4 regions of the Blautia sp. 210820-DFI.6.14 genome follow, and region 4 is predicted to be linked to each of the others. Evidence: predicted binding sites of a transcription regulator. Region 4 holds the regulator's gene; each other region holds the start of a gene.
What was found. The regulator Rex, encoded in region 4, represses fermentation and respiration genes when NADH is low (regulators of the CRP and FNR family bind a similar motif). The targets are predictions, from matches to a motif close to ATTGTTAANTANTTAACAAT.
Positions count from the first base shown of each region.

Region 1: a site for Rex is predicted at 1,548-1,567, ahead of LI112_RS03525 (acyl-CoA carboxylase subunit beta). Genes of this name have one in related genera too.
Region 2: a site for Rex is predicted at 2,012-2,031, ahead of gap (type I glyceraldehyde-3-phosphate dehydrogenase). Genes of this name have one in related genera too.
Region 3: a site for Rex is predicted at 1,269-1,288, ahead of adhE (bifunctional acetaldehyde-CoA/alcohol dehydrogenase). Genes of this name have one in related genera too.

Region 1 covers NZ_JAJCKS010000002.1:205,658-208,854, forward strand. The annotation lists gene LI112_RS03515 (zinc dependent phospholipase C family protein) at 1-94, shown strand, start outside; gene LI112_RS03520 (D-alanyl-D-alanine carboxypeptidase family protein) at 153-1,346, shown strand; gene LI112_RS03525 (acyl-CoA carboxylase subunit beta) at 1,584-3,020, shown strand; gene LI112_RS03530 (OadG family transporter subunit) at 3,034-3,197, shown strand, end outside.
Region 2 covers NZ_JAJCKS010000005.1:133,958-137,154, reverse strand. The annotation lists gene pgk (phosphoglycerate kinase) at 1-829, opposite strand, end outside; gene gap (type I glyceraldehyde-3-phosphate dehydrogenase) at 953-1,972, opposite strand; gene LI112_RS06455 (histidinol-phosphatase HisJ family protein) at 2,182-3,000, shown strand; gene LI112_RS06450 (alpha-amylase family glycosyl hydrolase) at 3,036-3,197, shown strand, end outside.
Region 3 covers NZ_JAJCKS010000001.1:430,405-433,601, forward strand. The annotation lists gene adhE (bifunctional acetaldehyde-CoA/alcohol dehydrogenase) at 1-1,193, opposite strand, end outside; gene LI112_RS01895 (GTP pyrophosphokinase family protein) at 1,694-2,389, shown strand; gene LI112_RS01900 (pyridoxal phosphate-dependent aminotransferase) at 2,542-3,197, opposite strand, start outside.
Region 4 covers NZ_JAJCKS010000030.1:3,153-6,349, reverse strand. The annotation lists gene LI112_RS15435 (NAD(P)H-hydrate dehydratase) at 1-968, opposite strand, end outside; gene LI112_RS15430 (redox-sensing transcriptional repressor Rex) at 1,082-1,735, opposite strand; gene abc-f (ribosomal protection-like ABC-F family protein) at 1,892-3,197, shown strand, end outside.

The DNA of each region.
Region 1 (3,197 bases), on a different contig from region 4:
GGCACAGGCACCTCAGGAACTGACGGAATTATTCCAATTGTCAAAAAAAGAATTTCCTCTGTCAGAAAGATGGTTTCTGACATACAATGGATGATCGGAATGATTGCTTTTCTGTCTGCATAAAATAGTTCTATATGAATTAAGGAGGGACTATGAATAGCAGACAAAATATTTTTATCTTTTCGTTGATCATAATTTTACTGACACCCGGTTGGTCTGTATTTGCATCAGAAAAGTCTCCCGGTAATCTTTATGCATTGTCAGCAGTATTGATGGATGGTGATTCCGGACGAGTTCTCTATCAGAAATCAGGTAATACACCTCGTCCGAACGCGAGCACTACCAAAGTAATGACCTGCATTCTTGCTCTTGAAAACGGAAAGGGCGATGACTATGTCAAGGTTTCTGCAAATGCTGTCAGTCAACCGGAAGTACGCCTTGGTCTTTCGATCGGAGAACAATATTATCTGGAAGACCTTCTTTATTCCCTGATGTTGCAGAGTCATAATGATTCTGCCGTTGCGATTGCTGAATGTATCGGTGGATCTGTAGATAATTTTTCAGCTATGATGAATGCAAAGGCAAAAGAAATCGGATGTAAAAACACACACTTTGTCACTCCGAATGGACTGGATGCAGAAAATTCTGGTGGAACACATCACACAACTGCAGAAGATCTGGCTCTGATCATGCGTTATGCAATCCACAATGATGTCTTTCTGAAGATTACACAGACAGAAGAGTATTCTTTTTCTGATTTAAGTAAAAAACGACACTTTTCGCTCCATAACACCAATGCACTACTTCATATGACGGACGGTGTACTTGCCGGGAAAACCGGATATACCGGTGATGCCGGATATTGTTATGTTTGTGCCTGTCAGAAAGATAACAAAACTTTTATCATTGCCCTTCTTGGTGCCGGCTGGCCTAACCATAAAAATTACAAATGGCATGATACTTTGGAACTTCTTAATTATGGAAACAGCAACTATGAATACCGGAGTTTCTGGCAAGAGCCGGAGCTTTCTTATATTCCCGTTGAAAATGGTATTCTGAATGATTTCGGTTCAGGAAGTTCTGTATATACAGGAGGTCAGATTTCTGTTTCGGATAACGAAAAAAACAGACAGATTCTGATTAGCTCAGATGACCGGTTGCAATATCAGATCCGTTTAAAAGAACATCTAAGTGCTCCTGTCAGAAGAGGCGAACAGATTGGACAGATCATTTATTTTCTTAATGATAACAAATTTTTTTCCTGTCCAATATTGGCAACAGAAAACATTCAGAAAAATACATTCACCCATTGCGCAGAACTTGTATTTAAGAATTTTTTTCATTAACAGACCTGACTTCTCCTGTTACGGGAGAAGTTTTTGCGTTTTAGGAAATTACTCTGTAATATTCCAATAACATATCGACATATCAGAACCCTACTGTAAAAAAAACGACATGGGAGTTAAACTTTTAACAAAAAAACAGGAAATCTATTGAAAAAATATTGAAAACAGGTTACAATTATAATCGGCTAAAATTTTGGTTATATTTTTAAAATTTTATAAAATGGAGGGCAAGAAAGAATGAGTAATGCAACACAAAGCTTAGCAGGCACAAGAATCACTTCTTTGCTTGACGCAAACAGTTTTGTTGAAATCGGAAAAAGCGTAACAGCCAGATCCACAGATTTCAATTTAACTGAAACAAAAGCGCCTTCAGACGGTGTTATCACCGGATATGGTGTGATCGACGGAAATCTTGTATATGTATACAGCCAGGATGCTTCCGTATTAAACGGAACTGTTGGTGAAATGCATGCCAGAAAGATTACCGCTCTGTATGACCTTGCAATGAAGACTGGAGCTCCTGTGATCGGTCTTGTTGACTGTGCAGGTATGCGTCTTCAGGAGGCTACTGATGCTCTTGAAGCATTTGGATCCATCTATCTGAAACAGACACTGGCTTCCGGAATGATTCCACAGATTACAGCTGTATTCGGTACATGCGGTGGTGGAATGGCAATTATTCCGGCTCTGACAGATTTCACATTTATTGAATCCCAAAAAGGCAAAATGTTCGTAAACAGCCCGAATGCACTGGATGGCAATTACACAGAAAAATGCGATACATCAGCTGCTGCATTCCAGAGCGAGGAAACAGGTCTTGTAGACGGAACAGGCTCCGAAGAAGAAATTCTTGGACAGATCCGTCAGTTGATCGGACTTCTTCCTTCTAATTTTGAAGATAATGATTCCTTCGTAGAATGTACAGATGATCTGAACCGCACCTGTGACGATATCACAGCATGTGCAGGTGATACATCCATCGCACTTTCCAGAATCGCTGACAACGGCATTTTCTTCGAAACAAAGAAAGATTACGGCAAAGATATTGTAACTGGTTTCCTGCGTCTGAACGGAGCTACTGTCGGTGCTGTAGCCAACAGAACAGAAGTATATGATGCTGAGGGAAATAAAGCCGAAGAATTCGATGGTACTATTTCTGCAAGAGGTGCAAGAAAAGCAGCTGGATTCGTTAAATTCTGTGACGCATTCGATATCCCGGTTCTGACACTTACCAATGTAACCGGATTCAAAGCAACTCTCTGCAGTGAAAAAATGATTGCCAAAGCAGTTGGAGAAATGATCCATGCATTTGCAGATGCAACTGTTCCGAAGGTAAACGTTGTAATCGGTAAAGCATATGGAACTGCTTACATTGCAATGAACAGCAAATCCGTAGGTGCGGATCTTGTATACGCATGGGATAATGCAGAAATCGGTATGATGGATGCCTCTCTTGCAGCCAAGATCATGTATCCTGGTGAAGAAGCTGCAGTTCTTAATGAAAAAGCAGCTGTATACAGAGAACTCCAGTCCAATGTAGAATCCGCAGCAGCAAGAGGATATGTTGATACTGTGATTGCTCCAGCTGATACACGTAAATATGTAATCGGAGCTTTTGAAATGCTTTTCACAAAGAGAGAAGACCGTCCATCCAAAAAACATGGCACAGTCTAAGTGAGGTGAGCATATGAATCAGATGTTTAAAAAAGCTTCCTCCGTCTTTACAGCAATTGTATGCGCCGCATCTATTACATTCTCCGGCGCATCACTGGTTCTGGCAGACGGTGAAATTGATGAGCAGACAAAGACAACGATCGAAACAACTGCCGAAGGACTGACCAATACAATCAT
Region 2 (3,197 bases), on a different contig from region 4:
AGTCATCACCGATTCTGTTGTCAACAGGAAGAAGAAGCTTAACGCCTTTTTCTTCTGCTTTTTTAAGCATGTCTAATGCATACTGAAGATAATCATCCTCACAGAGGGAATTACCAATGTGTCCGCCAAGAGCTTTGGAGAATGTATAGGACATTCCACCACCGATGATCAGAGTATCAACTTTGTCAAGAAGGTTGTTGATAACAGAGATCTTGCTGGAAACTTTCGCTCCACCAAGGATAGCTACAAATGGTCTCTCCGGATTTTCTACTGCATTTCCAAGGAATGCGATTTCTTTTTCCATCAGATATCCAACAACTGCGGTATCTACATATTTGGTAACACCAACGTTGGAGCAGTGTGCTCTGTGAGCAGTACCAAATGCATCATTTACGAATACATCGCAAAGGGAAGCAAGTTCTTTACTGAACTCATCACCGTTTTTGGTTTCTTCTGCACGATAACGTGTATTTTCAAGAAGAATAACTTCTCCGTCTTTCATGTCAGCTACTGCTGCTTTTACGGTATCATCAACAACAACCGGGCTCGGAACGAATTTAACTTCCTGTCCCAGAAGCTCTGTGAGACGTTTTGCAACAGGTGCAAGAGAAAGTTCCGGTTTTGGTTCTCCCTTCGGTTTGCCAAGGTGTGAGCAAAGAATGATCTTTCCGCCATCTGCGATCAGCTTCTTGATTGTAGGAAGAGCTGCTACCAGACGGTTCTCATCTGTGATTTTGCCGTCCTGCAGAGGTACATTAAAGTCACATCTTACCAGAACTCTCTGGCCTTTTACATTGATATCATCAACGGATTTTTTGTTTAATCCCATGCTAATATTCCTCCAAATTCATAAAAAATGGGCCCGGTCCAAATCAGACCGGACCCTGACTGAGTCTATTTGTGTCATTGCAAAATGCAACAACTTACTCCACACTTTAACTTATGGACTTAATTAAGCGTTCAGAAGTTTTCCAAAATGTTTGATTGTACGAACCATCTGGCTTGTGTAGGAGTTTTCATTGTCATACCATGAAACAACCTGTACTTCTGTTGTGCCGTTCTCAAGTGGCAGAACCATTGTCTGAGTAGCATCAAACAGAGAACCAAATCTCATACCAACGATATCGCTGGATACGATTTCGTCTTCGTTGTATCCGAAGGATTCGTTAGAAGCTGCTTTCATAGCTGCGTTGATCTGCTCTTTTGTAACGTTTCCTTCAACTACTGCTGTAAGGATTGTTGTAGAACCTGTTGGGGTTGGTACACGCTGAGCGGATCCGATCAGTTTGCCGTTCAGTTCTGGGATAACCAGACCGATTGCTTTTGCAGCACCTGTGCTGTTCGGAACGATGTTAACTGCAGCTGCACGAGATCTTCTCAGATCACCTTTTCTCTGCGGTCCGTCAAGTGTCATCTGATCACCTGTGTAAGCGTGGATTGTGCACATGATACCAGATTTGATCGGTGCAAGATCGTTAAGAGCCTTAGCCATTGGTGCAAGGCAGTTTGTTGTACAGGATGCAGCGGAGATGATTTTATCTTCGTTTGTAAGTCCTTCATGGTTTACATTGTAAACGATTGTTTTAAGGTCGTTTCCAGCCGGAGCGGAAATAACAACATGTTTAGCACCTGCATCAATATGAGCCTGAGCTTTGTCTTTGGATGTATAGAAACCTGTGCACTCGAGAACTACGTCTACACCGATTTCTCCCCAAGGAAGTTCTGCAGCGTTAGCTTTTGCATAGATTTTGATTTCTTTTCCGTCAACTGTGATGGAATCTTCTCCTGCTACTACTTTGTCAGCCAGAGCATATCTTCCCTGAGTTGAGTCATATTTTAATAAGTGAGCCAGCATTTTCGGGGATGTAAGGTCGTTGATAGCAACGATTTCAAATCCTTCTGCTCCAAACATCTGACGGAATGCCAGACGACCAATACGGCCAAATCCATTAATTGCAACTTTTACTGCCATGATAAATTCCTCCTATGAAATAAATGGTTGATTATGGCGTTTGTTAAAGAAACGTCAACCTATTGCATATTGTATCGAATCTCGTACAAAAATTCAAGGGGATTTTATAAAAAACATCAGAAATTTCTATTTAAAAGGAAATGAAACCATAGCATATGCGATTTTTGCATGCTATAATAATGTCAATCCATACAAAGGAGGATACAAAAATGTCAAATCAGATCTTATGGGACTGCCATATGCATTCTTCTTTTTCTGCTGACTCAGACACATCTATGGAAGATATGATCCGCGAAGCAATCTGCCGGGGTCTCACCGGCATCTGTTTTACAGAGCATCTGGATCCTGATTACCCACCTACACCGGATAATGAAATATTTGAGCTGGATCTTGATGGATACAGAGAGACTCTCTTTAGACTCCGAGAAAAATATCAGAAGGAACTACAGATTCATTTCGGTATTGAGCTTGGTCTTCAACCACATTTGAACAGTTATTTTCACAAGCTTTTGAAAACCATGCCGTTTGATTTCGTAATTGGATCTTCTCATATTGTACACGGATATGACCCTTATTATAAAGAATATTTTAAAGGGCGCGAAGAATCTGCATGTTACCAGGAATATTTTGAATCCATTCTCGAAAATCTGCATGCATTTTCTGAGATGGATGTATATGGACATATTGATTATATTGTACGCTATGGCCCGAATCAGAATAAATACTATACTTATGAACGTTACCAGGATATTCTTGATGAGATCCTGCGCACCGTCATTGCCAGGGGACGGGGAATTGAGCTGAATACCGGCGGTTTCCACTACGGCCTCGGAGAGCCAAATCCCTGCCGTGCAGTCATTCGCCGCTATCGCGAACTTGGTGGTGAGATCATCACTGTCGGTGCTGATGCACATGGACCGGAAAAGATTGCCTATGATTTCGATAAGGCTGCTGCAATACTTGCAGACTGCGGTTTTAAGTACTATACTGTATTCCAAAACCGTAAACCGGAATTTGTCAAATTATAATTTTCAGATAAAGATACAAAAGGAGGAGATCCATCATGGCAAAAAAACGTCTTCAGAAAAAGCGTGAAGCTGCCAAAGCAGAAACCCCGAAAATAACTACAAAAAAAGTTCAACCAATTAAGGTTGAAACAACAAAGACTGAACCTGTTAAAGTCGAGACTAAGAAAACAGAGCCTATCAAGGTTGAAACAAAGAAA
Region 3 (3,197 bases), on a different contig from region 4:
CAGGTCTTCATTGCTGCTGCATGTTTTGCCATTTTTTCTTTCTCATTCACATTGATATACAGAGAAGAGGTATGTCCATATCCACCGTCAGCTACAAGCTGTTCTGCTTTTGCGATCGCTTCGTCGAATGTTTTTGCCTTGTACATGGCAAGTACCGGAGAAAGTTTCTCGTGTGCAAACTCTTCACTGATATCTACAGATTCTACTTCACCGATCAGGATCTTGGTTTCTGCCGGAACTGTAACGCCTGCCATCTCTGCAATCGTAGCAGCTTTCTGTCCAACGATCTTGGCATTCAGTGCACCATTGATCAGGATTGTTTTTCTTACTTTTTCAATCTCATCTTTCTTCAGGAAGTAGCATCCTCTATACTGAAATTCTTCTTTAACTGCTTTATATACACCTTCGAGAACTGTTACGGACTGTTCGGATGCACAGATCATACCATTATCAAATGTTTTGGAGTGAATGATAGAGTTTACTGCCAGACGAACATCTGCAGTGTCATCAATGATAACCGGTGTGTTTCCGGCGCCAACTCCAAGTGCCGGTTTTCCGGAAGAATATGCCGCTTTAACCATTCCAGGACCACCTGTTGCAAGAATGATGTCAGCTTCTTTCATTACAAGATTTGTAAGTTCAAGGCTCGGTACATCGATCCATCCGATAATGCCTTCCGGAGCACCTGCTTTTACAGCAGCTTCCAGAACAACTCTTGCAGCTTCAATCGTACTTCCTTTTGCACGAGGATGTGGGCTGATGATGATCGCATTTCTGGTTTTTAACGCGATCAGCGTTTTAAAGATTGCTGTGGAAGTCGGGTTTGTAGTTGGAATAACTGCCGCGATCAGACCGATCGGCTCCGCAATCTTCTTGATTCCATAAACCGGATCTTCTTCAAGAACGCCACAGGTTTTGGTGTTTTTATACGCATTGTAGATATATTCTGCTGCATAATGATTTTTGATGACCTTATCTTCAACGATACCCATTCCAGTTTCTTCAACAGCAGCTTTTGCAAGCGGGATACGTGCTTTATCAGCTGCAGTTGCAGCAGCTTTGAAGATTTTATCTACCTGCTCCTGTGTATAAGTGGCGAAAAGTTTCTGTGCTTCTTTCATCGCAGCGATCTTTGCTTCCAGTGCTTCCGGAGTATCAATGATTGCCGGGATGTGGGTTTCTTTCTTTGCCATTTGTGAATCCTCCTGTTTTTCTGTTATGATATGAGCCTTATTCTTTAGTCCGATAAACAATTCCGTCAATTTATTAACGTTAATTATTTATCAATGATTGATATGCGCTTATTATACGGGTTCGTTAATCATTTGTCAATCTGTATTTTGTTAAAATTTCAAACAAATTATTTCTTACATTTTCGCCATTAATCAGCATTTTATACAATCCGTATTTTCATCATTCCTCTTAATTCCCAGGCAAAAAATTTGATATACACCTGTTTTCAAAGTCTGTTTCCTCGATTTCATACTCATAAGATTGTGATTTTCATAACAAAATTTTCTATTTTTTCCTGTCATATTTCTCCACCCCTTTTCATAGATTAAATGATGGGAAACAGAAATCCAAATCAAAATTCCCACACACGGGTTGCATTCCAGCTAACGCTGGCAACGCGACTGTTTAACTTTGATTTAACGCAAATCACGTACAGATTTATTACTGGAGGAGTATTCTAATGGGAACGGGAAATGCATTACGGGCAACAGAAACATTTACACTGATACAATTAGAGGAAGAAAGACAGAAATTGAAAAAGAAAGAACTTCTTAAGAGCATGCTGACCGACAGCGAATTTAGCATTAAAGGACAATGTGCCATCAATCTTATGATGACCAAACTCGACATCATCAACACATTTCTGCTGATGAAATATAAACGAAATTTTATTCAGATGAAAACATGGAGACTCAAAAGCTATGACAGTGTCTGCAAAAAAATGCAGAAAAAAGGACTGGACCTGAATTTTGATCTGGCACTGGAAAAGATCAATGACCTGATTGGCGTTCGTGCTGTATGTGCTTATGTAGATGATATTTACAAAGTGGCTGACCTGATCGAAAAACAACAGGATATCCATATCCTGAAAATCAAAGATTATGTACAGCAGCCAAAGAAATCCGGCTATCAAAGCCTTCATCTGATTCTGGAAATTGCAATTCCATTCCAGAAAGAAAACCAGTGGATCAAACTAGAATTGCAGCTTCGAACTGCTGCCATGGATTACTGGGCCAACCTCGACCATCAATTGCGTTACAAACGCGGACAAAAGCAGGCAGCAGTGATCAATGAAGAATTACAGCAGTGTGCTTCTGTGATCACACAGCTCGATCAGAAAATGCTGGATATCCGTAAAAAAATTGACAAGATCTGACCAGCGCACCACCGGTGCTTCCTCGATATGCACTGCAAAAGACGCAGGGGCATGACCAAAAAAGTCAGCTCCTGCGTCTTTTTTATCTGTTTTTACTCTTATAAATTTCTATTATACATTTTACAAATTCGTGTACTGTACATTCCGGCTTCCTACAGCCCATACTCTGCTGCCAGCTTCTTAAATTCAGGCAGAGAATTCTGAATCGTCTCGTAAGATACACAATATGCCAGTCTTACATATCCAGGGCAGGCAAAGGAGCTTCCCGGAACCATCAGGATATTATATTTCTTACCGGCCTCGCAGAACTGCTTCTCATCTGCAACCGGAGATTTCACAAACAGATAAAATGCGCCCTGTGGTTTGATACATTCAAATCCACATTCTTTAAGGCCATTGTAAAGTGCCAGACGGTTTCTGTCATAAGCAGCCACATCCACTTCTGCATCTACGCATTTCTGGATGACTTTCTGCATAAGGGATGGTGCATTAACACTTCCAAGTACACGGTTTGCAATTGCTGCTGCTGTGATGACTGTTGCGCTGTCTTCCAGTTCATCCGGGATGACCAGATATCCAATACGCTCTCCCGGCAGAGACAGAGATTTGCTGTAGGAATATCCTACAACCGTATTCTTATAATATTTCGTCAGGTATGGAACTTCTACGCCATCATAAGCCAGTTCTCTATACGGTTCATCCGAAATCAGATAGATCACAGAACCAAACTCCTGCTGTTTTTTCTCGAGGATCGCAGCAAGTTCTTTGATCGTCTCCTCAGAATAAACAACACCGGTCGGGTTATGTG
Region 4 (3,197 bases):
TTTTCGGCAGCCTGGTACGTAGTTCCAATTCCCGGGCCGATCACCACAATATCGCACCAGTCAAGATCTTTTGCAAAATCATCGCCACAGTCAAGCATTGCTTCCGGCAGCATTGTCTGCAGTGGAATCCGATTCTCTTCTGCCGTAACGATTTTCACCATTCCGCTGCCCACTGCAAAAGCTCCCGACGCACTGAGGTAAGCCGCCCCACACATGCCCGGACTTCCGGCAACGACCAGAATCTTTCCAAAAGTTCCTTTGTTTCCATCAACAATTTTATCCGGCAGAAAATAAATATCTGTTTTTTCTGTCTGCCATAAATATGGTTTCACCTTATCACTTGTGTAGATGCCAACATCCGCAACGATCACTTTACCGGCAAATTTCCTGCCCGGATACAGGCAAAGGCCTGCTTTCCGAAATGCAAATGTCACTGTCAGATCTGCATGAAAAGCAATTCCAAGTTCTGCTCCTGTATCGCCATTTACTCCGGACGGAATATCAACAGCCACTTTCCAGGCATTCAACTGATTCAGTGCCATGATCACATCTCTGTAACTGCCCTCGACCGGACGACTCAGCCCAACGCCGAAAATGGCATCTACTATAGTAGTATATTCCTCTGTTTCCAGGTTATTCACAACCGGCACCTGACAGGCAGCTGCAATATCCAGCTGACGCTGCATTTCCACAGTCCTGTGGTCCGGATTCCCCACCAGATACAGACTTGTACGATAACCATGCAGTTTCAGAATACGGGCAACAGCCACGCCATCTCCTCCGTTGTTCCCGCTTCCGCAGACACAGAGAATCCGTTCTTCCTGTTTTTTGTCTGCCAGCGTCCGTTCCAGTTCTTCTGCGACTTTCAGAGCTGCCCGTTCCATCAGGACACAGGACGGAATCCCGATTCCCTCAATCATATTTCCATCAAGAGCTTTCATTTCTTTACAGGTCACAATCTGTTTCATTCTTTTTCCTCACCTGCCATAATTAGCATAAAAGGCCATTACGCAGCCTCCTTGCCATAAGGAGCCGGGTAACAGCCTGTCTGTCCGTCCTGCCATCACTTTATAAGTGCTGCTTATTTCTCATCGTCTATATGTTCCTGACGATACTGACTGAGATTATAGGATAATGTCATAAGACTCTCTGAAAGATGAACATTCTCCACGATCACATCATCCGGAGTATCCAGATCGATATGTGCAAAATTCCAGATAGCTTTGATTCCGTTCTCGATCAGAATCTCCGCCATATCACGTGCCTTATTCTTCGGCAATGTCAGAATTGCGATCTCAATATTGTTTTCTTTCATAAAAAAAGGAAGATCACTGATCATCTGAATCTCAATCCCACGAACCGCAATTCCCTCAAGTACCGGATTTACATCAAAAATACCGGCCAGCTTGAATCCTCTCTTCTCAAACTCAACATAATTGGCAAGTGCCTGCCCCAGATTACCAGCTCCTACAATGATCATCGGATGCACGATATCCAGCCCCAGGATCTTACCGATCTCTGTATAAAGATATTTTACATTATAACCGTATCCCTGCTGTCCAAATCCCCCGAAATTATTCAGATCCTGACGTATCTGAGACGCTGTAACACGCATTTTTTTACTAAGATCATTGGAAGAGATTCTCTCTACATTGTCTTCCAGAAGTTCACCAAGGTATCTATAGTAACGTGGCAGTCTCTTAATCACAGCTTTTGAAATCTGTTTTGCTTCCACCGTTGTCCCTCCTTACACTTTCTCGTTAATTATAACGAATTGACATTTTGTTGTCAATCAATGTTGTCAAATATGTACAATTTTCATTGATTTTCCTTTACAAAGGCCATTTTTGCTTTTATAATCATACCGTATATTTACTTCGGAGGAATAACTATGATTTTATCATGTCAGGGTATCTCCAAATCCTTCGGTGAAAAAGTGATTCTGGAAGATGCCTCTTTTCATATAGAAGAACGCGAAAAAGCTGCTCTGATCGGTAATAACGGTGCCGGCAAGACCACACTTCTTCGCATTATAATGGAAGAGATCCATGCAGATGCCGGACAGGTAGTTCTTGCCAAGGACAAACGCATCGGTTACCTCGCCCAGTATCAGGATGTACAGGGACACCTTTCTGTATATGAAGAACTCTTAAGCACCAAACAGTATATCATCGATATGGAAGAACGCCTTCGTGCCATGGAAGTCCAGATGAAAAATGCTTCCGGCGAAGAACTTGACCGCCTGATGAACTCCTACACCCGCCTGACTCATGAATTTGAACTGGAGAATGGCTATGCCTACAAAAGCGAACTTATGGGTGTTCTGAATGGTCTCGGATTTACAGAAGAGGATTTTACCAAACAGGTGGCGACTCTTTCCGGCGGTCAGAAAACACGTGTTGCCCTCGGTAAACTGCTGATTTCCAAACCAGATATCCTTCTGCTCGATGAGCCTACCAACCACCTGGATATGGAAAGCATTGCCTGGCTGGAAACTTATCTTCTCAATTATCCTGGTGCTGTTTTCATTGTATCTCATGACCGCTATTTTCTGGACAAAGTTGTCACAAAAGTCATCGAGATCGATGCCGGACAGGTTCGTATGTACGCCGGTAATTACTCCGCTTATGCAGAGAAAAAAGCACAGCTTCGTGATGCCCAGTACAAGGCATATCTCAACCAGCAGCGCGAGATCAAGCATCAGGAAGCCGTTATCGTCAAGCTGAAATCTTTCAACAGAGAAAAATCCATCAAACGTGCAGAGAGCCGTGAAAAGATGCTGAATAAGATTCAGCGGGTCGACAAACCGATCGAAGTCCAGAGCCAGATGCGTCTTTCTCTTGAGCCACGCGTGGTCAGTGGAAACGATGTCCTTACCGTAGAAGATCTCGCCAAAAGTTTCCCGCAGCAGAAACTTTTTTCCAATATTTCTTTCCAGATCAAACGAGGCGAGCGCGTAGCACTGATCGGAAACAACGGAACCGGCAAAACTACAATGCTCAAGATTCTCAACGGACTTCTGGATGCAGACGCCGGAAGCTTCTCTCTGGGTGCCAAAGTGCAGATTGGTTACTATGATCAGGAGCATCATGTACTTCATGCAGAAAAAACAATTTTTGAGGAAATTTCAGACACATATCCGACACTCACCGAGACACAGATCCGTAATATGCTGGCAGCATTTCTCTTTACCGGAG